Regions from separate parts of the Rugamonas sp. GW822-FHT03B10 genome, predicted to be linked through region 3. Evidence: predicted binding sites of a transcription regulator. Region 3 holds the regulator's gene; each other region holds the start of a gene.
The links. Region 3 encodes sigma-54, which starts transcription at its own class of promoters, with help from an activator protein. Its sites were predicted from a motif close to TGGCANGNAANCTGCTTT; they were not measured.
Positions count from the first base shown of each region.

Region 1: AC1RQG_RS14105 (CmpA/NrtA family ABC transporter substrate-binding protein) is a predicted target of sigma-54. The motif match lies at 3,014-3,031, and genes of this name have one in related genera.
Region 2: AC1RQG_RS24520 (urease accessory protein UreD) is a predicted target of sigma-54. The motif match lies at 2,902-2,919, and genes of this name have one in related genera.
Region 4: AC1RQG_RS25030 (2Fe-2S iron-sulfur cluster binding domain-containing protein) is a predicted target of sigma-54. The motif match lies at 4,188-4,205, and genes of this name have one in related genera.

Region 1 covers NZ_JBXANP010000007.1:223,959-229,805, forward strand. The annotation lists gene dnaK (molecular chaperone DnaK) at 1-109, shown strand, start outside; gene dnaJ (molecular chaperone DnaJ) at 239-1,366, shown strand; gene can (carbonate dehydratase) at 1,476-2,153, shown strand; gene AC1RQG_RS14100 (ANTAR domain-containing response regulator) at 2,291-2,914, shown strand; gene AC1RQG_RS14105 (CmpA/NrtA family ABC transporter substrate-binding protein) at 3,196-4,371, shown strand; gene cobA (uroporphyrinogen-III C-methyltransferase) at 4,382-5,176, shown strand; gene AC1RQG_RS14115 (MFS transporter) at 5,503-5,847, shown strand, end outside.
Region 2 covers NZ_JBXANP010000022.1:52,322-58,168, forward strand. The annotation lists gene AC1RQG_RS24505 (response regulator transcription factor) at 1-306, shown strand, start outside; gene hpaR (homoprotocatechuate degradation operon regulator HpaR) at 437-916, opposite strand; gene AC1RQG_RS24515 (methyl-accepting chemotaxis protein) at 1,154-2,800, shown strand; gene AC1RQG_RS24520 (urease accessory protein UreD) at 2,951-3,802, shown strand; gene AC1RQG_RS24525 (urease subunit gamma) at 3,815-4,117, shown strand; gene AC1RQG_RS24530 (urease subunit beta) at 4,208-4,534, shown strand; gene ureC (urease subunit alpha) at 4,536-5,847, shown strand, end outside.
Region 3 covers NZ_JBXANP010000001.1:499,277-505,123, forward strand. The annotation lists gene lptC (LPS export ABC transporter periplasmic protein LptC) at 1-323, shown strand, start outside; gene lptA (lipopolysaccharide transport periplasmic protein LptA) at 341-913, shown strand; gene lptB (LPS export ABC transporter ATP-binding protein) at 916-1,671, shown strand; gene AC1RQG_RS02290 (RNA polymerase factor sigma-54) at 1,689-3,164, shown strand; gene hpf (ribosome hibernation-promoting factor, HPF/YfiA family) at 3,239-3,595, shown strand; gene AC1RQG_RS02300 (metalloregulator ArsR/SmtB family transcription factor) at 3,903-4,235, shown strand; gene AC1RQG_RS02305 (YeeE/YedE family protein) at 4,232-4,663, shown strand; gene AC1RQG_RS02310 (DUF6691 family protein) at 4,674-5,084, shown strand; gene AC1RQG_RS02315 (DUF6861 domain-containing protein) at 5,210-5,847, shown strand, end outside.
Region 4 covers NZ_JBXANP010000024.1:37,522-43,368, reverse strand. The annotation lists gene AC1RQG_RS25055 (YHS domain-containing protein) at 1-1,062, opposite strand, end outside; gene AC1RQG_RS25050 (MmoB/DmpM family protein) at 1,074-1,343, opposite strand; gene AC1RQG_RS25045 (aromatic/alkene monooxygenase hydroxylase subunit beta) at 1,353-2,345, opposite strand; gene AC1RQG_RS25040 (phenol hydroxylase subunit) at 2,367-2,654, opposite strand; gene AC1RQG_RS25035 (catechol 2,3-dioxygenase) at 2,664-3,599, opposite strand; gene AC1RQG_RS25030 (2Fe-2S iron-sulfur cluster binding domain-containing protein) at 3,634-3,960, opposite strand; gene AC1RQG_RS25025 (VOC family protein) at 4,511-4,987, shown strand; gene AC1RQG_RS25020 (hypothetical protein) at 5,125-5,493, opposite strand; gene AC1RQG_RS25015 (penicillin-insensitive murein endopeptidase) at 5,495-5,847, opposite strand, start outside.

The sequences.
Region 1 (5,847 bases), on a different contig from region 3:
GGCCGGCGGCGAAGGCGCCCAGCAGCAGCACGCTGGCGCGCAAGAGCAGGCCAAGCCGCAGGACGACGTGGTCGATGCCGACTTCAAGGAAGTCAAGGACAGCAAGTAATCCAGGCATCCGCGCGGCGTGGGGCTCCCCTGCGCCGCGCTCTCCTGCCGAGCCGGGCGAGCCTGATGGTGGTCGCTCGGCTTTTTCGCATAATCAGTACATCAGTAAATACAGCAAGGTGCCGACAACATGGCAAAGCGTGATTTCTACGAGACACTCGGTGTCGCAAAAAATGCCACGGAAGACGAGATCAAGAAGTCTTATCGCAAACTGGCGATGAAATACCATCCGGACCGCAATCCGGACAGCAAAGAGTCGGAAGAAAAGTTCAAGGAAGTCAAAGAAGCGTACGAGATGCTGACCAACCCGGAGAAGCGCGAAGCGTATGACCGTTATGGTCACGCCGGCGTCGATCCCAACATGGGTGGCGGCGGCGGTTTCGGCGGCGGCGCGGGCGGCTTCGGCGACGCGTTCGGCGACATCTTCGGCGATATCTTTGGCGGCGGCCGCGGCCGCAACGCCGGCCCGCAGGTGTACCGCGGCGCCGACTTGCGCTACAACCTCGAAATCACGCTGGAACAGGCCGCGCACGGCTTCGACACGACGATCCGCGTGCCGTCGTGGGACAAGTGCGACACCTGCCACGGTTCCGGCGCCAAGCCCGGCACCTCGCCGTCGACCTGCTCGACCTGCGGCGGCCACGGCCAGGTGCGCATGCAGCAAGGCTTCTTCAGCATCCAGCAGACCTGCCCCAAGTGCCACGGCACGGGCAAGATCATCACCGATCCGTGCTCGCCCTGCGGCGGCGCGGGCCGCATCAAGCGCAACAAGACGCTGGAGGTGAAGATTCCGGTCGGCATCGACAACGGCATGCGCATCCGCTCGTCCGGCAACGGCGAACCGGGCACCAACGGCGGGCCGTCGGGCGACTTGTACGTGGAGATCCACATCAAGCCGCATCCGGTGTTCCAGCGCGAAGGCGACGACCTGCATTGCGAAATGCCGATCTCGTTCGCCAAGGCGGCCCTGGGCGGCGACATCGAAGTGCCCACGCTGTCGGGCAAGGTGTCGTTCACGATTCCCGAAGGCACCCAGTCGGGCAAGACCTTCCGCCTGAAGGGCAAGGGCATCAAGGGCGTGCGTTCCGGTTACGCCGGCGATCTGTTCTGCCATGTGGCCGTGGAAACCCCGGTCAAGCTGACGGAAAAGCAGAAGGACATGCTGCGCGAGTTCGAGAAGGCCACCACCGAGGGCGGCGCCAAGCACAGCCCGCAGAGCAAAACCTGGAAAGACAAGGTCAAAGACTTCTTTGAGTAATTTCAGGTAGAATTCGCTCCACACATCCAGGACGCTTCGGCGTCCACAGACAGACCGCCGCCATGCCCTCCGGGACAGAACGGCGGTTTTATTATGTAGAGAGGACGAAATGAGCGAGCAAGTGATCGGTAATTCCCCCCTGCAAGATCTGCTGCGTAACAACCGCCAGTGGGCCGAATCGGAGGTCAATCGCGATCCCGAGTTTTTCAAACGCCTGGAGCAACTGGCTTCGCCCGAATATCTGTGGATCGGTTGTTCCGACAGCCGGGTGCCCGCGAACGAACTGCTGGGCCTCGCGCCGGGCGACGTGTTCGTGCACCGTAACATTGCCAACGTGGTGGTGCACTCGGACCTGAACTGCCTGTCCGTGCTGCAGTTCGCCATCGACGTGCTGAAGGTCAAGCATGTGATCATCGTGGGCCACTATGGCTGCAAGGGCGTGCACGCGGCCATGACGGGCGCCCGCGTGGGCCTGGCCGACAACTGGCTGCGCCACGTGCAGGACGTGAACCAGAAGCATGAGCGTTACCTCGGTGACGTGCTCAACACCGCCGCCCGCTCGGAACGCCTGTGCGAATTGAACGTGGTGGAGCAGGTGGTCAACGTGTGCCAGACCACCATCGTGCAGGATGCGTGGGACCGCGGCCAGCAACTGACCGTGCACGGCTGGGTCTACGGCCTCAAGGATGGCCTGCTGAACGACCTCGAAATGACGGTGACTTCCGCCGAAGACCTGGCACCCCGTCTGGCCGCCCGCCTGCAAAAGTACGGCCAACAGGCGGCCTAACGCCGTCGCCGGGGCGGTCGGCCATGCCGTCCGCCCCGGCGTTCCCCTCAGCGCGTGGTGCGGTTCTTGCTTACGTTAAGCTGCATGAAGTTTAACTTTTGCACGCCTTGAATACTCGGCTGCCACCACAATCAGCCATGCGCAATCTACGTATCGTCATCGTCAACACCGTCATCACGGCCGCCAACGCGGGCGACGTGGCCCAGCGCGCCCAGGCGGCGCGGACCCAGGCCCTGCGCGAGGGCTTGCTGGAGGCCGGCTACGACATCGTCGCCTCGCTGCCGGCCGACATGCATCTGCCCGAGCAGATCGCCCAGTTGCAGCCCGATATGATCATCATCGACGCCGAATCGGACGCCCGCGACGTGCTTGAACACATTGTCGTGGCCACCCGCGACGAGCGCCGCCCCATCGTGCTGTTCACGGAGAGCGAGGACCAGCAGTCCATGGAACAGGCCATGCGCGCCGGAGTGAGCGCTTACATCGTCGCCGGTCTCAAGGCCGACCGCATCAAGCCCGTGCTCAACGTGGCGCTGGCGCGCTTCAGGCAGGAGCAGAAGCTGCTCACGGAACTGTCGGACACCAAGCACAAGCTGGCCGAGCGCAAGGTGATCGAGCGCGCCAAGGGCTTGCTGATGGCGCGCCACCGGCTCACCGAAGACCAGGCCTACCAAAAGCTGCGCAACATGGCCATGAACAAGAACCTCAAGCTGGCCGAGATCGCGCAGCGCATCCTCGATGTCGAGGACTTGCTGGGCTGAACGCTGTCCAAAATGGTGCGCGGCACAGAAACGGTGCGCATTGCGTGCCTGCCGCCCCATCTTTTCCCCCCGAACGCCGCGTAACGCCCCTGCAACGCATGGCATGGTCCTTGCACTTCATACCGTAGCGGGTCCGGCCAACGGCGGCCGGGCTGCACGAGACAAGGGCGTCTGCACCGCATGCCAGCGAGCATGCCGGGAAGGGCGCCTTTTTATTTGTCGATGGAGAGCACTGCGATGACATGTACCCACATGCGAACCCAGCCAACCGGAGCGCGGCCATGAGCAGCGCCTTGCGACCGGAAAAGCAAACCGTCAAGATCGGCTTCAATCCACTGACCGACTGCGCCACCGTGGTCATGGCCTCCGTGCTGGGCATGGACGAGAAATACGGCATCAAGATCGTGCTGCGCAAGGAGCCGTCGTGGGCCGGCGTGCGCGACAAGCTCGTCAGCGGCGAGCTGGATGCGGCCCACCTGCTGTACGGCATGGTCTACGGCGCCCAGCTCGGCGTGGGCTGGCAGCAGAAGGACATGGCGATCCTGATGAACCTGAACCGCAACGGCCAGGCCATCACGCTGTCGCGCCGGCTGGCCGAGCAGGGCGCCGTGGACGGCCCCTCGCTGGCGGCCCTGATGCAGGGCGCGCCGCGCACCTACACCTTCGCCCAGACCTTCCCCACCGGCACCCATGCCATGTGGCTGTACTACTGGCTGGCCGCGCACGGCGTCGATCCGATACGCGACGCGCGCGTGATCACGGTGCCGCCCGCGCAGATGGTGGCCAACCTGAGCGCCGGCCACATGGACGGCTTTTGCGCCGGCGAACCGTGGGGCCACCGCGCCGTGGCCGACGGCGTGGGCGTGACGGCCGCCACCAGCCAGCAGATCTGGCCCGACCACCCGGAGAAAGTGCTGAGCACCACGGCCGCCTTCGTCAAGCACCATCCGAACACCTGCCGCGCGCTGGTGGCGGCCGTGCTGGACGCGGGCAAGTGGATCGAAGCGTCGCCGGCCAACAAGCTGGCCGCGCTGGAAATCCTGGCCGGCCACAGCTACGTCAACACCAGCCGCGACGTGATCGCGCCACGCGCGCTCGGTCATTACGAGAATGGCTTGGGCAAGAGCTGGCAAGACCCGTATTGCCTGCAATTCCATGCGGACGGCGCGGCCAACTTCCCCTATCTGTCGGACGGCATGTGGTTCATGACCCAGCTGCGGCGCTGGGGCCTGATCACGCGCGACCCCGAATACCTGGCCGTGGCCAGCCATGTGCACCAGATCGGCCTGTACCGCCAGGCCGCCGAGATGAGCGGCACGCCCGTGCCCGACAGCATGCTGCGCAGTTCCAAGCTTATGGACGGCATCGTCTGGGATGGTCGCGACCCGCGCGCCTACGCCGCCGCGTTCCCTATCCGGCACCGGGCCCAGGCCCCGGCCGACACCGCAACTTTCTGAGGAGAGCACCATGCATGATCAAGGCAGTGTCACCCTGGTGGGCGCCGGTCCCGGCGACCCGGACCTGTTGACCATCAAGGCCGTGAAAGCCATCGCCCGCGCCGACGTGGTGCTGATCGACGACCTCGTGAACCCGGAGATCCTGGTGCACGCGCCCCACGCGCGCGTGATCGAGGTGGGCAAGCGCGGCGGCTGCGAATCGACGCCGCAGGAATTCATCGAGCGGCTGATGGTGGCCGAAGCCCGCGCGGGCCACCACGTGGTGCGGCTGAAGGGCGGCGATCCCTATCTGTTCGGCCGCGGCGGCGAGGAACGCGCCACGCTGAAGGCGCACGGCATCGCCGTCGAAGTGGTGCCCGGCATCAGCAGCGGGCTGGCCGCGCCCGGTACGCTCGGTGTGCCGCTCACGCACCGGGCCTGGAGCCAGGGCGCCGTGTTCGTCACGGGCCATGGCAAGGACGCCGCGTCCGAGCCGAACTGGGTCGCGCTGGCCCAAAGCCGGCTGACGCTGGTGGTCTACATGGGCGTGGCCCGTTGCGAAGCGATCCAGGCTGGCTTGCTCGCTGGCGGCGCGGATCCGTCCACGCCGGTGGCCGTGGTGCAGTCGGCCACCCGCAGCGCGCAGCGCCAGTTGCTGACCACACTCGGCGAATTGCCGGGCGCGCTGCGCGCCAGCGGCCTGGGCAGCCCCAGCATCATCGTCATCGGCGACGTGGTGCGTTGCGCCGACGACTGGCCGGCCATGCTGGCGCAGCACGAGCTTGCCAGCCCCTGCGTCAGCGCTGGCGCGCGCGCCTGCGGCTGAGCGGCGCCTGGTGCAGCGCGCGCACCGTTAGCGTGCGTCGCTGCACCGCAACATCGCACAGCATCCGCACCAACGCCGCCCAAACTAGCCCTCAAGCAACGCTTTCCTCCCGCTTTCCCCGCTTTTCCCCGCTGTTCCCCCCTACAGCACCTTCCCGATACAGCTGGCACAGCTCTTGCAATAGGTAGGGTAAGGGATCAAAGGCGATCCCCCCTCACATTTCGCCGGTCTAACGATGGACCGGCAGGACAACGGCGTCCGCCCAACCTGGTCTTGAGACCTGAGTGGGGCGGACGCCGTTTGCGTTTTCTAAACGGGAAATCAAAATGACCAGCAAAGCTAACAGCATCAAGCTTTTCTCGATCTCCACGCCGGCGATGCGGGCCTTCCACCTGACCTGGATGGCGTTCTTCGTCTGCTTCTTCGCGTGGTTCGCCTGCGCGCCGCTGATGCCTGTGATTAAGGGCGAGTTCAACCTCAGCGTGGCGCAGATCGCCAACATCAACATCGCCGCCGTGGCCATCACCATTCTCGTGCGCCTGGTGGTCGGCCCGCTGTGCGACCACTACGGCCCGCGCAAGACCTACACCGGCCTGCTGCTACTGGGCGCCATCCCCGTGATCGGCGTGGCCTTCGCCCACAGCTATGAAAGCTTTTTGATGTTCCGCCTC
Region 2 (5,847 bases), on a different contig from region 3:
ATGCTGATCGTGGTGCTGACCGGCTTCGCCAGCATCAACACGGCGGTCGAGGCGATCAAGCTGGGCGCCTGCCAGTACCTGGCCAAGCCGTCCAACACGGACGACATCGAAGCCGCCTTCGGCCACGTGGCCGGCAGCGCGGAGATCGAAGTGACGGCCCGCTCCACGTCGATCAAGACGCTGGAGTGGGAGCGCATCCACGCCGTGCTGGCCGAGACCGACTTCAACATCTCCGAGACAGCGCGCCGCCTCGGCATGCACCGGCGCACGCTGGCGCGCAAGCTGGAAAAGCAGCGGGTGAAGTAGACAGACCTGAAATTCGGTATTCGCTGTAACAATTCCAATTCGGTGTCAGGTCTGTCATTTGGACAGGCAGCGCACAGCTTTGCGTTTCCTCAAGGGGCGGGCACTCGCGGCATAACCGCGCGTGCGCCCGTCAGCCTTCATTCCCTCCATGCATTTCCGGCAGCGCGGTGCGCGCCACCTTTGCCGGGTCCAGCTCGACGAACGCCTCGCACACATCAATCAGCGCCTGGAACCGTTCCGCCCCAAATGCCTGCTCGATGTGCTCGTACTGTCCCAATATCAGCGGCAGCAACTGCGCCACGACCTCGCGTCCCTGGGCGTCGAGCCGCACCATGACGCGGCGTTTGTCGCCGGCGACGGGGCGGCGCACCACCAGTCCGCCCTTTTCCATGCGTGCCAGCACGCCGGTCATGCTGGCGCTGACCATGCCGCATTGCCGGCATAGTTCGCGCGGTTCCAGCGCGCCGTGTTCGGCCAGTCCGCGCAGGATGCGCCACTGTTGCTCCGAGATGCCGAACTGGTGCAGCAGCGGCCGGAAATACTGCATCAGGCTTTCCCTGGTCCGTCCGATGAGCTGAGGCAAATCGGGAAACGGGATCGGGCTATTCATCGGTGCTCCATGTAATGTTGAGGGTTTTGCTCAAGTATATCAGTTGACTGAGAGCAAGTTACATGCTGTAATCACTAATATGTTAGTAGTTCACAAGGCTACAGACGCTATACCTCCGTTGTCTCCGCGACCGTCCCCCATGGTCGCGCCCAACCCGGTGTGATGCGCGCCATCCGTGCGCCCGCGACACCCGTTCACGCCGCTTTGGCGCCTTCAAGAACTGATCGAGTAGAAAACATGTTGCTAAATAACCTCAAAGTGGGCACCCGCCTGACCATCGGCTTTTTTGGGCTGATCCTGCTGCTGGCCGGCGTGACGGTGCTGGGCGTGACGCGCCTGAGCGCGCTGAACGAGAGCACGGAACTGATCGTCAAGGACCGTTACCCCAAGGTCGCCATCGCCAACAAGATTTTGCAGGGTATCAGCGGCAGCGCGATCACCTTGCGCGACTTGTTGCTGACCGACGATCCGCGGCAGATCAAGAATGACCTCGATTCCATCGAAGCCATCCGCGTCGAGGTCAGCGCCGATATCGCGCTGCTGGACAAGCTGTTGTCCACGCCCAAGGGGCGGGAAATTTTTGCCCAGCTGGTGCAGGCGCGCGGCGACTACCGTGTCAGCCAGGATGCGTTTCTTCAACAGCTCGCGGCCGGCAACAAGGAACAAGCGACCGCGATCTTGCGCGGCGAGTTGCTGCGCAAGCAGAAGGTGTACTTTGCCCAGGTCGAGAACCTCATCAAGCTGGGCAGCCAGCTGATGGAAAAGAGCGGCGCCGAGGTGGCGCACGAATACAGCAGCGGCGCGACCATCATGCTGACGCTGGCCGGGCTGGCGATGGTGCTGGGCACCGGCTTTAGCTATGTGGTCAGCAACAGCATCACCCGGCCGCTGCGACGGGCCGTCGAGATCGCCCGCACGGTGGCGTCCGGTGACCTGAGCAGCCGCATCGAAGTCCATTCGCGCGATGAAACCGGGCAGCTGATGCAGGCGCTGCACGACATGAACGCCAGCCTGACGCGGCTGGTCGGCGAGGTGCGCCACGGCACCGAGGCGATCGCCGCCGCCACGGCCGACATCGCGGAAGGCAACCAGGATCTGTCGGCCCGCACCGAGCACCAGGCCAGTTCGCTGGAGGAGACGGCCTCGTCGATGGAGGAATTGACGGCCACCGTGCACCAGAACACCGACAACGCGCGGCTGGCCAATGAGCTGGCCGCTTCGGCCTCGGCCGTCGCCGTGCAGGGCGGCGAGGTGGTGAGCCAGGTGGTCGACACCATGGCAGCCATCCACACCGCGTCCAACAACATCGTCGACATCATCAGCGTGATCGACGGCATCGCCTTCCAGACCAACATCCTGGCGTTGAATGCGGCCGTGGAGGCGGCGCGCGCGGGCGAGCAGGGACGCGGTTTCGCCGTGGTGGCGGGTGAAGTGCGCAACCTGGCCCAGCGCTCCGCCACGGCGGCCAAGGAGATCAAGGTCCTGATCGACGATTCGGTGCAGCAGGTCGATGCCGGTGGCAAGCTGGTGGAGCGGGCCGGGAGCACGATGGCCGACGTCGTCGACAGCGTCAAGCGCGTCGCCGGCATCATGGGCGAGATCGGCGCGGCCAGCCATGAGCAGAGCCTTGGCATAGGCCAGGTGCACCAGGCCATCAGTGAGATGGACCAGGTGACGCAGCAGAATGCCGCGCTGGTCGAGGAGGCCGCCGCCGCCGCCGAGGCGTTGCGGGAGCAGGCGGCCCATCTGACGCAGATGGTCAGCGTGTTCAAGCTGGCCGGCCAGGCGACGCCGGCGCCGGTGCAACTGGCCGCGCGTGCGCGTCCGGCGCCGACCCTGATCCGGCCGGCACGGTTGGAGGAATCGTGGGAGGCGTTCGAATAGCGGATCGCCGCACGAACGACCTTCTCCGCACGGAATTGGTGCAAGCTAACCAAGCCAGTGCGGGAAGTTGACTCAAAGCATGGTTAACTGAACATAAACGCTGGCACGCATATTGCTCATCAGTAAGGGTCGTCACTTGATTACCCTACCATGCCTGATTGCATCGCCCCGACAGGATTGTCCGCCAGCCACAGCGCCTGGCAGGCCAGTCTCGCGCTCGGATTTGCCGACGATGCCGGCACCACCCGCCTGACCGACAATACGCACTGCGGCCCGCTGCGGGTGCAAAAGCCGCTGTACCCGGAAGGCGGCGCCGTGTGCCACGCCATCATCATCCATCCACCGGGCGGCGTGGTCGGGGGCGACCAGCTTTCCATCACCGCCACCGTGGGCGCGCATGCGCACGCCTTGCTGAGCACGCCCGGCGCGGCCAAGTGGTACAAGGCCAACGGCAGGCGCTCGCGCCAGCAACTGCGGCTGGACGTGGAACAGGGCGCGTCGCTCGAATGGCTGCCGCAGGAAGCCATCTTCTTCGACCAGGCCGACGTGGCGCTGGAACAGACCATCACCCTGGCGGCCGACGCCCGCTACATCGGCTGCGACATCGTGTGCATGGGCCGGCGCGCGTCGGGCGAGACCTTCGCCACCGGCCGCGTGGCGCAGCGCACCCGCATCCACCGCGACGACAAATTGATCTGGTGGGAGCAGGGCGCGCTCAATGGCGGCCGGCTCGATAGCCCGCTTACGCTCAATGGCCACACCGTCTGCGCCACGCTGATCGCCATCGGCCCGCCGCTGCCCGCTTCCGTGCTGGCGGACTTGCGCGCCGCGCTGGCGGACGAGGCCTGGTTCGGCATCACGCAAACCAAGGGCGTGCTGGTGGCGCGCCATCTAGGCGACGACAGCGAGGCGGCCCGCCGCATCATGCTCACCGTGTGGCGCGCCGTGCGCCCCCATCTGCTCGGGCGCGAGGCCGTCACGCCGCGCATCTGGCAAACCTGAACTGGAACCGTCATGGACCTGACCCCACGCGAAAAAGACAAGCTGTTGATCTTCACGGCCGGCCTGCTGGCCGAGCGCCGCCTCGCGCGCGGCCTGAAGCTCAATTATCCGGAGGCGATCGCCCTCATCACCTGCGCCATCATGGAAGGCGCGCGCGATGGCAGGACGGTGGCCCAGCTGATGTCGGACGGCGCCAGGATCCTGACCCGCGCCGACGTGATGGAGGGCGTGCCCGAGATGATCCCCGATATCCAGGTCGAGGCCACGTTCCCGGACGGGAGCAAGCTGGTGACCGTGCATCACCCGATCCCGTGAGCGGGCCGACGATCTCGGCCCGCTCTCCGCGCGCGGCGGCCCACCCGGCCGCCGACGTGCACTTTTTTTGTCATTTTTAAGGAGCCCTTCATGATCCCAGGCGAATATCTGCTCGAAGAGGGCGCAATCGGATTGAACACGGGACGCGAGACGGCCACGGTGGTGGTCCAGAATCGTGGCGACCGGCCGATACAGGTCGGTTCGCATTTCCATTTTTTCGAGGCCAATTCCGCGCTGGCGTTCGAGCGCTGGAAGGCGTATGGCATGCGCCTCAATATCGCGGCCGGCACCGCCGTCCGTTTTGAACCGGGCCAGCAGCGCACCGTTGAACTGGTCAGACTGGCCGGCGACCAGGAGGTCTATGGCTTCAACGGCGCGGTGCAGGGCAAACTGAAATCCTCTCCACCCAGGAGCTGACATGGCGACCATTTCGCGCCAGGCCTACGCGGAGATGTTCGGTCCCACCAAGGGGGACCGCATCCGGCTGGCCGACACCGAGTTGTTCATCGAGATCGAGCACGATTACGCCACCTATGGCGAGGAAGTGAAGTTCGGCGGCGGCAAAGTGATCCGCGACGGCATGGGCCAGTCGCAGCGCGTGCACGCGCACGTGATGGACACCGTCATCACCAACGCCGTCATCGTCGACCACTGGGGCATCGTGAAGGCCGACATCGGCCTGAAGGACGGCATGATCGCCGCCATCGGCAAGGCCGGCAATCCCGACATCCAGCCCGACGTGACGATGGCCATCGGCGGCGCCACCGAGATCATCGCGGGCGAGGGCATGATCGTCACGGCCGGCGGGGTCGACACCCACATCCACTTCATCTGCCCGCAGCAGATCGAGGAGGCGTTGATGAGCGGCGTGACGACCATGATCGGCGGCGGCACCGGCCCGGCGGCCGGCACCTCGGCCACCACCTGCACGCCGGGCCCGTGGCATCTGCACGCGATGCTGGGCGCGGCCGACGCATTCCCCATGAACCTGGGCTTCCTCGGCAAGGGCAATGTGAGCCTGCCGGCGCCGCTGGAGGAGCAGGTGCGGGCCGGCGCCATCGGCCTCAAACTGCACGAGGACTGGGGCAGCACCCCGGCCGCCATCGACAACTGCCTGTCCGTGGCCGACCGCATGGACGTGCAGGTGGCCATCCACACCGACACCCTGAACGAGGGCGGCTTCCTGGAAAACACGCTGGCCGCGTTCAAGGACCGCACCATCCACACCTTCCACACGGAGGGCGCGGGCGGCGGCCACGCGCCCGACATCATCGCGGCGGTGGGGCAGGGCAACGTGCTGCCGTCGTCCACCAATCCCACCCGCCCGTTCACCGTCAACACGCTGGACGAGCACCTGGACATGCTGATGGTGTGCCACCACCTGGACGCGGCCATCGCCGAGGACGTGGCGTTCGCCGAGTCGCGCATCCGGCGCGAGACCATCGCCGCCGAGGACATCCTGCACGACCTGGGCGCGATCTCGATGATGTCGTCCGATTCGCAGGCCATGGGCCGCGTGGGCGAGGTGATCATGCGCACCTGGCAGACGGCGCACAAGATGAAGACGCAGCGCGGCCCGCTGGCGCCCGACACGGCCCGCAACGACAACTTCCGCGTCAAGCGCTACGTGGCCAAATACACGATCAATCCGGCCATCACCCACGGCATCGCGCACGCGGTCGGCTCGCTGGAAGCGGGCAAGATCGCCGACCTGGTGCTGTGGAAGCCGG
Region 3 (5,847 bases):
TGCACAGCCTGTCGGGCGACCAGCCGCCGATGAACGTGCGCGCCGAGCGGGCGCGCGTGGACCAGGACAACAGCCGCGTCAAACTAAGCGGCGACGTGCGGGTCGACCGTCCGGCCACGGCCACCAGCCAGGCCATGCGGATGAACACGTCCGCGCTGACGCTGTACCCGGACGACGAGAAAATGGAAACGGACCAGCCGGTCACCCTGCAACTGGGCGCCTCCAGCGCCAGCGGCACCGGCATGAAGGCCGACAACGCCACGCGCCAGATCCAGCTGGGCGGCCGTGGCCAGATCCACGTGCCGCCGCGGGCGGCGCATTGACATAGAACGGACTCGCAATGAACAAATTTATCCTGTCGGCCGCCCTGTTGTGGGCGGCGGCCGGGCTGGCCCACGCGGAAAAGGCGGACTCCAGCAAGCCCACCGAAATCAAGTTCGACCAGCTCGAGGTGGACGACGTCAAGCAGACCAAGACCGCCATCGGCAACGTGATCCTCACGCGCGGCACCCTGCAGATGAAGTCGCCCAAGGCCGTGATGAAGGAAGACCCTGAGGGCTACCAGTACGTGACCATGACCAGCACCCCCGGCACCCCCGCCACGTTCCGCCAGAAGCGCGACGGCGAGGGCGACCAGTGGGTCGAGGGCCAGGCCGACCGCATCGAGTACGACGGCAAGACGGAACTGGTCAAGCTGTTCTCGAACGCCCAGATCCGGCGCCTGGAGGCGGGCAAGCCGAGCGACGAGGTGCGCGGCGAGTTCATCTCCTACGACAGCCGCAAGGAATTCTTCGCCGTCAAGAACACGGCCAGCGGCGAGAGCAAGCCCGGCGCCGGCCGCGGCACCATGGTGATCCAGCCGTCCAACAAGGGCGCGGCCCCGGCCGCGTCCGTGCCGCCGGCGGGGAAATGACGATGGAGACCCAACGCTGCGGCAGTACCCTGATCGTGCGCGGTCTGCAAAAGAGCTACGGCAAGCGCCAGGTGGTGCACGACGTGTCGCTGCAGGTCGAGTGCGGCGAAGTGGTGGGCCTGCTGGGGCCGAACGGCGCCGGCAAGACCACCTCGTTCTACATGATCGTCGGCCTGGTGCCGTCGGACGCGGGCACGATCGACATCTCCGGCGTCGACATCTCGTCGCTGCCGATCCACCGGCGCGCCGTGATGGGCCTGTCCTACCTGCCGCAGGAGGCGTCGGTGTTCCGCAAGCTGACGGTGGAGGAGAACATCCGCGCCGTGCTGGAGATCCAGCAAGTGAACGGCAAGCCTTTATCCAAGGCGCAAATTGATGAACGGCTCAATACCCTGCTGGCCGACCTGCAAATCGAGAAACTGCGCGACAATCCGGCGCTGTCCCTGTCCGGGGGCGAGCGGCGCCGGGTCGAGATCGCGCGCGCACTGGCCACCAACCCCCGCTTCGTGCTGCTCGATGAACCCTTCGCCGGGGTCGACCCGATCGCCGTGATTGAGATCCAGCGCATCGTGCGCTTCCTCAAGGAACGCGGCATCGGCGTGTTGATCACCGATCACAATGTGCGCGAAACGCTGGGCATCTGCGACCGCGCGTATATCATCAACCAGGGCACGGTACTGGCGTCAGGCCGGCCGGACGACATCATCGCCAACGAGTCGGTGCGTCGCGTGTATCTGGGTGAACACTTCCGTATGTAAGGTATGTAAGTCAAGCCATGAAACAGTCATTGCAACTGCGCACTTCGCAGCACCTCGCGCTCACCCCGCAACTGCAGCAATCGATCCGTCTGCTGCAATTGTCCACCCTGGAGTTGCACCAGGAACTGGAACAGTTGTTGACCGATAATCCGCTGCTGGAGCGGCTCGACGATCCGCTCGACCACTCGGTGCGGCTGCTGGCCGACGGCGCCATCAGCCAGCAGAGCGCGCCGGCCGAGGCGGCGCCCGAAGGTCCGCCCGGCCAGCAGCAGGACGCCGCCGCGCCGGCCGAGGCCGAACCGTACGAGGGCGGCGACGGCGACGGCGCGCCCGAGGGCGAGATGGACTGGGGCGAGGCCGGCCGCGCCAAGACCTCCGACGACGAGGACGCCCGGCCCCAGCTCGAGGCCAACCACTGCACGCTGCGCGAGCACCTGATGGAGCAGATGCGGGTGACGGTGCTGGAGACGCGCGACCGGGCGCTGGTGGAGATCATCATCGACGCGCTCGACGAGAACGGCTACCTGGAGGAGCCGCTGGAGGAGATCCTGGCGCGCCTGCCCGAGGAGCTGGCGATCGAGCCCGAGGAACTGCACACCGCCTTGACCCTGCTGCAAAGTTTCGACCCCGTGGGCGTGGGCGCGCGCAACGCGTCCGAATGCCTGGCGCTGCAGATCAAGCGCATGCCGCACGTGCCGCTGGTGACGCGGCGCATGGCGCTGACCATCGTCGAGCAGCACCTGGCCTGGTTCGCCCAGCGCGACTTCAACAAGTTGAAGAAGGCCCTGCAGTGCGACGAGGAGGACCTGCGCGAGGCCCAGGCCGTGATCCGCCAGTGCAATCCGCATCCGGGCGCCGCGTTCGCGTCGGACGTGTCGGACTACGTGGTGCCGGACGTGATCGTCAAGAAGGCCCGCAACGGCTGGCAGGTGAGCCTGAACAACGACGTGATGCCGCGCCTGCGCGTGAACGCCATGTACGCCAACCTGCTCAAGCAGGGCAAGGGCGAGGGCGCCATGGGGGCCCAGCTGCAGGAGGCCAAGTGGCTGATCAAGAACATGCGCCAGCGCTTCGACACCATCCTGCGCGTGGCGCAGGCGATCGTGGAGCGGCAAAAGAATTTCTTCTCGCATGGCGCGGTCGCCATGAGGCCCCTTGTGTTGCGCGAAATAGCTGATACACTGGGACTACACGAGAGCACTATTTCTCGGGTAACAACTCAAAAATATATGCTGACCCCGCATGGCATGTTTGAGTTGAAATATTTCTTCGGTAGCCATGTCGCCACGGAAGCGGGGGGAGAAGCCTCCTCGACGGCGATACGGGCACTGATCGTGCAATTGACAGGAGCAGAAGACCCTAAAAATCCTTTATCCGACAGTAAGATTGCGGACATGCTGGGAGAACAAGGCATGGTGATTGCGCGACGGACTGTTGCCAAATATCGCGAAGCGTTGAAGATCCCGCCAGTCAGTCTCCGTAAATCTTTGTAGTTATCTGGTTCCTGCGCGCCCGGCCGCAATGGGCGCGGCACTAACCGCCAGCGACATCATCTTTAGGAGTGTGTATGAATCTCACCATCAGTGGACATCATCTCGAAGTGACCCCAGCGATCCGCGAATACGTGCAGAACAAGCTGGAGCGCGTCAAACGCCACTTCGATCAAGTGATTGATATTGCTGTCATCCTGACCGTAGATAACCTCACCGAGAAAGAGAAGCGCCAGAAGGCCGAAATCAATTTGCGCATGTCGGGCAAGACCGTGTACGTGGAGAGCCTGTCGCAGGACCTGTACGCCGCCATCGACACCCTGATCGACAAGCTCGATCGCCAGGTCATGAAATACAAAGCCAAAGTTCAGGAACACGGCCACGACGCCATCAAGCATCTGCCGGACACCTTCGAACCCGCCGCCACCGCATAAGACGGTCCCCGGCACACCAAACAAAGGGCGCATCTGGCGCCCTTTTTTGCGCCCCGCGCCGGCGGGCCGATACGATAAAACAATATAAACGGTATAAACCGTATTGCCTCCGGGCGGCGCGCTGCGCGCCACGCAGCCGGCGAACAGCGCCATGGCGATGTTGCCGCCGCCGCCGATCACGCCCACCTTCTTGCCGCGGATGTCGACCACGTCGTCTCGCCTGTTCAAACGGCCACTTGAAATTTTATGCGCACATAATATATATTTAGGTATAATGTTCGCTGTAACCAATCGCAAGGGAGGACGCATGGACGATGCGACCATCGATATCGATCATTTGCGGGCCAAGGCCGGTCAGGCCAGCGGCCTGCTCAAGGCGCTGGCCAACCCGGACCGGCTGCTGCTGCTGTGCCAGATGACGCAGGACGAATACAGCGTCGGCATGCTGGAGGAGTTGACCGGCATACGCCAGCCCACGCTGTCGCAGCAGCTGACGGTGCTGCGCCAGGAGGAGCTGGTGAGCACGCGGCGCGAAGGCAAGCAGATTTTTTACCGGATAGCCAGCCCGGCGGCGCTGGCGGTGCTGCAGGTGCTGTACCAGCAGTTTTGCAATGACGACGGCCAAGGAGCCACATTATGACTATCGCCTGGAATCTCTTCACGCCGTGGGGCGCGCTGATCGGCGGCGCGCTGATCGGGCTGTCGGCGGCCCTGCTGCTGCTGTTCAACGGCCGCATCGCCGGCATCGCCGGCATCGCTGGCGGGCTGCTGCGCCCGCGCGCGGGCGACATCGGCTGGCGCCTCGCGTTCGTGGGCGGGCTGGTGGCCGCGCCGCTGGCCTACAGCCTGGTGGCGGGCCTGCCCGCCGTGCAGATCGACGCCGGCAGCGGCACGCTGATCGCGGCCGGTCTGCTGGTGGGCTTCGGCACCCGCTACGGTTCGGGCTGCACCAGCGGCCACGGCGTGTGCGGTCTGTCGCGCCTGTCGCCGCGCTCGATGGTGGCCACCGGCGCCTTCATGGCGGCCGGTTTCGTCACCGTGTTTATTGCGCGCCACGTGTTCGGTTAAGGGGAAAAGTATGACCATCGCTATCGCATTGTTGTCCGGCCTGATCTTCGGCATCGGCCTGATTATCTCCGGCATGACCAACCCGGCCAAGGTGCTGGGCTTTCTCGACCTGGGCGGCAACTGGGACCCGTCGCTGGGCCTCGTGATGGCCGGCGCCATCGCCGTCGGCATGCTGGCGTTCCGCTACGCCGGCACACATCCGAAGACGCTGCTGGGCGTGGCCATGAGCCTGCCCGGCACCAAGGTGATCGACCGCCGCCTCGTTCTGGGCGCCTTGATCTTCGGCGCCGGCTGGGGCCTGGCCGGCTTCTGCCCCGGCCCCGCGCTGGCCTCGCTCACCACGGGCGGCAGCAAGGTCTTGCTGTTCGTGGGCGCCATGGTGGCCGGGATGGGCATGTTCGAGATGCTCGAGCGGCGCTGAGCGCTGCCTGCGCGGCCCCGCCGCGCCGACGGAGATGGACGGCGGCGGCGCCGTTTGTGCCGTCTCAACACCGCTGATTGATGGGGGCGCATGCTGTGCGGACGTGAACGCACAGCCCGCTTCCCATGAGCAGCTTCCCATTTGACCGCAACGCGTATTACGCCAGCCTGCGGCGGCACAATGACCGCCTGGACGAGGCCATCATCGCGCGCCGCCGCGCCGACTTCCATCACCAATCGAATGACGAACTGTGGCACCGGCAGGGGCAGTTTGGCCTGGGCGTGCGCGCGCAGCGCGTGCGTGAAGCGCTAGGCGCATCCGAAGCGATCGCCTTGCGCGAATTGCGGGCCAAGCTGGGCGGCATCGCCCTGGCCGACGTCTGGCCGGTCTTGCGGGAAATCATCCATGACGTCGCCTTGTACGTCGGCTGTGGTGCGCTCGTTGGGGGCATGATAGGCGGCGGGCTGGGTGTGCTCGCATTTGGCATCGGCGTGCTGCCGGGCGCCTCGGCGGGCGCCATGCTGGGCGCGCAGGGCGGCAACATGCTGCTCGGATTTTTCGGCCTGAAGTCGGTGCTTGGCTACTTGGCCGACAGCCTGCCACGCGTCGCCCGCGATTACGAGGATGGCTTCCGGCTGGCGTGGGGCAAGATGCCCGACCTCAATCCCTATTCCGCCGATGGACCGGGCTACGGCGTCGATTACCCGTGGGCCAGCACTTACCAGGCATCGCATGCGTTCGCGCGTGGCCATGAATTGCTGGC
Region 4 (5,847 bases), on a different contig from region 3:
AATCCAGCTGTGGAAGGCGGTGCCGAAGCTCCACTGGTACAGGCCCAGCATGAACTGGTGCGACATGTGGTCGATCGCCTCGCCGGCGTCGGCCCAACCCTTGGGAGGACGGATGCCGTAGCGCGCCAGGTCGCGGAACAGCGCGCCGCCGTTCTCCTCGCCGTAGATCTCCCACGCCTCGCGCCACGACATGACGCGCTTGGGCAGCATGTAGTCCATCATGGTGCTGACCAGGCCCAGCACGCGGAAGCCGCGCCAGAACCACTTGTCGATCCAGCCCTGCACGATGGGCAGGTTGTCCGGGTCCTGCTCCAGCATGAACTTGATGCACTCCAGGCCCAGCGTCATGTGGCGCGCCTCGTCCGACTGGGCCGAGAAGCCGAAGGTGACGGTGGCCATGTCGCCGTTGTAGGCGGCGCCGGACATGAACGGCACGAACAGCAGGTTGGTCAGCACGTATTCGAACGAGAAGCCGATGGCGATCATGAATTCGAACGGGCCGGCCGACATCGCGTCGTCGAAGAACGAGCGCGCCACCGAGGTGTACCAGATGCGGTCGCGCTGGTCGGCGAAGGCGTGGAAGCCGTTGTAGTACTTGTTGTAGTTCGACAGCGCATGGATTTGCGTCTGCGCGTGGCGGATCTCGTCGATGGCCTGCATCTGGCAAGCCACCTGCGTGCCCACGCCGGGGAACTCGCGGCCCGCGCGCGAGAAGCCCTTGTGCGCCGCGTACTCGCCGGGGCTGATCGCCTGCAGGAAGATCTTCAGCGCGCTCAGGTAGCGCGCGTCCGTGATGTTCAGGTGGCCGTTGTTCTGGGCGTGCGCGTCGATCACGGCGTAGAACTTGCGCTCCTTCTCGGCCTGGTATTTCCAGTACGAGTCCATGGTCAGGCGGAACGGGTCTTCCCACTTCTCCCAGTCGTGGATCTTGATGCCCTCGTAGCGCGCGTACGGGTACACCTCCTCCTGCGGCTGGTAGCTGGTTTCCCAGGCCAGGTCGCGGGTCAGCAAACGGTATTTTTCCTTCAGGCCCAGCTTGGGCTTGGTGACTTTGGTATCCATGTCGTGATTCCTTAATTGTTCCAGTGGAGCGTGAGTTCGTCTTCCGTCTCGTCGACGTTGCCGCTGAGCGTGATCAGGTTGACCTGCAGTTCCTGCAGATCGAAATGGGCGCCGGTCTGCTCCTCGATGGAGCTGCGGCGGATCACCAGGTGGCCGGGGGCGTTGATCTTGACCATGGCCGGATCGCGCTTGATGGTGGCCTCCGGGTTGTCGGCCAGGATGGCGTCGATGATGGGACGGGTCGCTTCGTTCGCTTGCAGTGCGATAAATACAGTGGACATGGTGCCTCCTCAGACTTCGATGCCGATTTTGTTCATACGCGCCTTGAAGGCCGCCACTTCCTCGCCGAGCACCTCGTCGGCCTCCGCGCCCAGCGCCAGACCGGCCACCGGCAGCAACGCGCTCGCCGCGCGGTTACTCCACTTCTGGGTCCAGTCCTGCAGCACGGCGCGGTTATGCGCCGACTCCGCCGCGGCGGTGCGCAGCACGGCATCGACCCACTTGCGGGTTTCGTCGAACCAGTCGTTCATGAACTGGGTGAGCATGGCCACGGCCGAACCGCCGGCCGTGGACCAGGTGTCGTCCACCACGCGCTCGTAGATCAGCGGGTACAGCAAACCGTCCATCGCCGCGTTCTGCGCCACGAACAGCTCGAACGGATCGCGCAGCACCAGGCAATCCTCCATGTAGCGGCGCAGCGGCTGCCACGCGTCGTCGGTCATCCAGGCGCGCTTGCCCTCGGCCAGCGCGTCCGTGCCCTCCAGCAGCAGGCCAAGGCGCGACAGGTACTGCGCGATGCCCAGGTTGTCCATCGCGTGGTACATGCACGGCTGGGTGAAGATGGTGCTGTAGCCGTAGCCGCAGATGAAGGTGTTGTTCAGGTTCGCGCCATAGGCCGCGTGACGCAGCGGCACCAGCACGCGCAGGGCCGCCTCCTTCAGGTTGTCCGGCAGCGCGTCGGCCAGGCCGCGCGATTCGACGAAGCTGAAGTTGGCCTCGGCCGTGTCCTGCTGGCGGGCGCGGGCCAGCGTGTAGGTGTTGTAGTAGAACTGGCGCGGGTCCTTCAACGCGTACCAGTCGGCCATCACGATCTTGGTGATGGAGGCGTCGTACAGTTCCTGGCTCGGGTCCCAAGTGGGGCGATAGTGCAGGTTCTCGGCGGCCTGGATATCGTAGCTGCCCTCCTGGTAGCGCGAGGCTGGCTTGTCGCCAAAGCGGCGCGCCAGGTGGTCGAAGGTTTGCCGCAGGGGCTGGATGCTCAGTGTTTGCAGATCGATTTGCATGGTGGTTCTCAAATAAGATGGTTATGCATCGGTGGACTTGAACGGGTGCGCGGTCGCATCGGACAGGCGCCAGTCCCAGTCGTCGGGCGTGTCGGACGGCGCGGACGCCGGCAGCACTTCCACCTGGTTGGCCTCGCAGAATTCCGCGTAGGCGTCCGGGGTGAGGATCAGCTCGACGAACAGTTCCGGCTCGCCGATGGCGAACTCGAACTCGATGAAGCCCTTTCCGCGCCCGCCGCGCGGACGCACGAAGCGGCGCGTGGTGTCGAGCGTGCGGGACGGCGTGGCCGTGTCCAGAACGGGTTGCATGGCGGCCTCTCAGCTGACCACGGTCAGGAAGGATTCATGCAGCTTGCGCTGCACATAGTCCAGGCCACCTTCGACGATCAGACCATCGAAGGTCCAGGTCAGCGGCGCGTGGTCCGGATACGGCGTGCGGTCTTCCTTGAACGTCTCGAAGCGGTTGCCCGACGGGTCGAACGCGTAGATGGTGCAGCCGCGCGTGACGCCGTGACGGGTCGGGCCGATATCGACCGGCACCTTGTGCATGGACATGATGTCGCCGGCGCGCAGCACGTGGTCCCAGCTGTCCATCAGGAACGAGCAGTGGTGCAGCTTGCCCGGCTCCGGGTATTCGCCGAACGCGATGTCGTGCGACTTGATCGAGCAGCTCAGGAACACCACCTGGTTGGCCTTGCCGTCCGGGGTGAGGATGTGTTCGACCAGCGTGAAGCCCAGCACGTCCACGAACAGCTTGCGCACTTCCTCTATGTTGGGGCCGTACAGCAGCGCGTGGTCGAGGCGGCGCGGCGCGATGCCGCGCTCCGACTGCGGGCTCCACGGCGTGGGGTTGACGGCACCGCAACCGTTACCGTGCGGCGCCTTCTCCGCGTACAGCTCGATGGTGTGGCCGGTGGCGACCACGAAGCGCACACGCTCGCCCGTTTCCAGCATCTCGCGCGCGGGGATGCGCTCGGTCTTGACGCCGTATTCCTTCAGGTCCGCTTCGAGCTGGTTCAGCGTCTTCACATTCAGCACCTTGAAGCCGATGAAGTCCAGGCCGGCGCGGTCGGCCTGGCGCAGCACGACGCTGGCGTGGTCGATCTCGTCCCAGCACTTGAGGTAGACGCGGCCTTGCTCGTCGCGGCCGGTTTCCTCCATGCCCATCACGTCGCGGTAGTGGCGCACGCCTTCATCCAGATCGAGAACGCGGATTTGTACATGCCCTGGACGTAAAACACCTGTCATTGCCATTTGAAGTCTCCTGGTTGTAATAAGAAAAGCTGGGTCAAGCCTGTTTGCTGGAAGGCTGGTCCAGTACTGCGCGTTTCATGTGGCCGAGCACGCGGATTTCGAGGTCCGTGCTCGGGGTGATGCGGCATGCGAGCACCCTGCCCTCGCGTTCATCGTCCGCATCGACGTGGCAGCGGCTCATCGGCTTTTGCGCGTAGCGGCCGGACAGCACCTCCACCTTGCACACACCGCAGGCGCCGCCGCGGCAGCCGAGCGGAATCCCGCGCTTGCCCAGGCGAACCATCCCTTCCAGCACCGACTTGTCGTCGGGGCAGGAAAAGACTTCCTGGGTTTCACTGACCGTTATGTTGAAAGTGGTCACGATCGCCTCCGGCCGTCAGTGGGAACGGTGGGGATGGCGGCAGCGGCCGGATCGTGATGGGGATGACGCCGCGTGGCCGTGGCTGAAGCCGGACCGGGGCGTATTGGACAAGGCTGGCGTACCACCGCCAGCCCGCAGATGGGCTGCTCGTTTCATGGCTGTCTCCTGTGAAATCGGTTTGCCGGCTGTCGCCGACAGAAAAAGATCGCATGTCTTTTTCCAGCTATTTAGCAAGCGCCGTGCCACTTCGCAAGCTATTGATTTAAAAGGAAAATGCAATAAACGCAAACTGGAAGATTCATGCCTGGCTCGACAAATTCGTTAAGCGGTAAACCGTCGTTGGACAAATTTGTCAAATGGCCGGAAGTGCCCTTGAGAGGCAGGGGCGCCGGCAGCTTGAGCGGGTGTGATTCGAACGCGGAGATGGCACCGGGACGCATGAAGCGGATGCTGCTTATTTGCTAACGGGAGTAAGCTAGGTCGCAGGACGGGATACGGCGCGTTATGGCGCGTGCGGACCAGCCCTGGTGATGACCAACAAAGGAGAACAATGATGGCAAAGAATACGATCTGCCTGTGGTACAACCATGACGCGGAAGAAGCCGCACACTTCTATGCCCGCACCTTCCCCGACAGCTCAGTCGGCGGCATCCACCGCGCGCCGTCCGATTTTCCGGGCGGTAAAGCGGGCAATGTGCTGACCGTCGAATTCACGGTCTGCGGCATCCCGTGCCTGGGCCTCAATGGCGGAGATGTTTTCAAACACAACGAAGCGTTCTCGTTCCAGATCGCCACCGACGACCAGGAGGAAACCGACCGCTACTGGAACGCGATCATCGACAACGGCGGCTCGGCCAACGCGTGCGGCTGGTGCAAGGACAAATGGGGCTTGTCGTGGCAAATCACGCCGCGCGTGCTGACCGAGGCGATGACGCAGGGTGGCGAGGTGGCGAAACGCGCGTTCGACGCGATGATGAAGATGCAGAAGATCGACGTGGCCGCGATCGAGGCGGCTGTGCGGGGTTAAACCCTCGTAAGCTAAACTCAAGCTGCTATATGAGCAGGTATATCAAAGTGATCTCCACAAAACAATGCGCCCCTCCTGGGGCGCATCGAAGCAAAAAATTCTGGCCGCATCAAGCTCTGCAAGCGGAAGATATGACATCAACAGCTAACGGTCGGGATGCTCTCGCCGGTTCGCAAATTGAGGCCGATCCAGCAACGGTATTCACTTCCTTTACGACTGTAGATGCAATCGACACCAACTTTCTGTCTCTCTCGATCGCCTTTTTCTTGACTGCAAAGCGGACGAATATCCGGCGCTATCGAATCGAACACTTCCTTAGCAGCCGGCCCTTCAATCGCCACCGTCATCGTGCGCTGGCTCGCCGTCGGCGCCTCTCGCTCGGCGAGCTCACCGGAATAAATCGTGTAACTGGCTTTCATTGGTTTCCATTCCCCAGACCATTCCGCAGCGGAAGCCACCACAAACACCACGCCAAGGCTGAGAATCACCCCGTTGATTTTTCGCATGCTAGCCTCGCATCTGTACATGAAAATGATTGTCATGCTTGATCATTTTCTCTACGAACGGCATATCTGGATCGTTGAAATAGATCAGTGCAACTGGAGCATAAATACGAAACAGATCAATCAGAACCTCTGTGGCGTCGTGGTCATACTCGGCGTCATGCCAAGTCACGGGTTCGGGCAATCCATCCTTGCGCAGTGGTCGTATGTCCACTTCCAGCCCGCTGTGGTGCGTCTTGTGGTCCAGGTTTGCCGCCCCGTTAGCCAGGCTGATATCACCGACACCAAACTTGCGCGAGTCAAGAGCTTGCCATTCCCGCTCCACTCGCAAAATCGCCGTCATCATCGACGGATGTG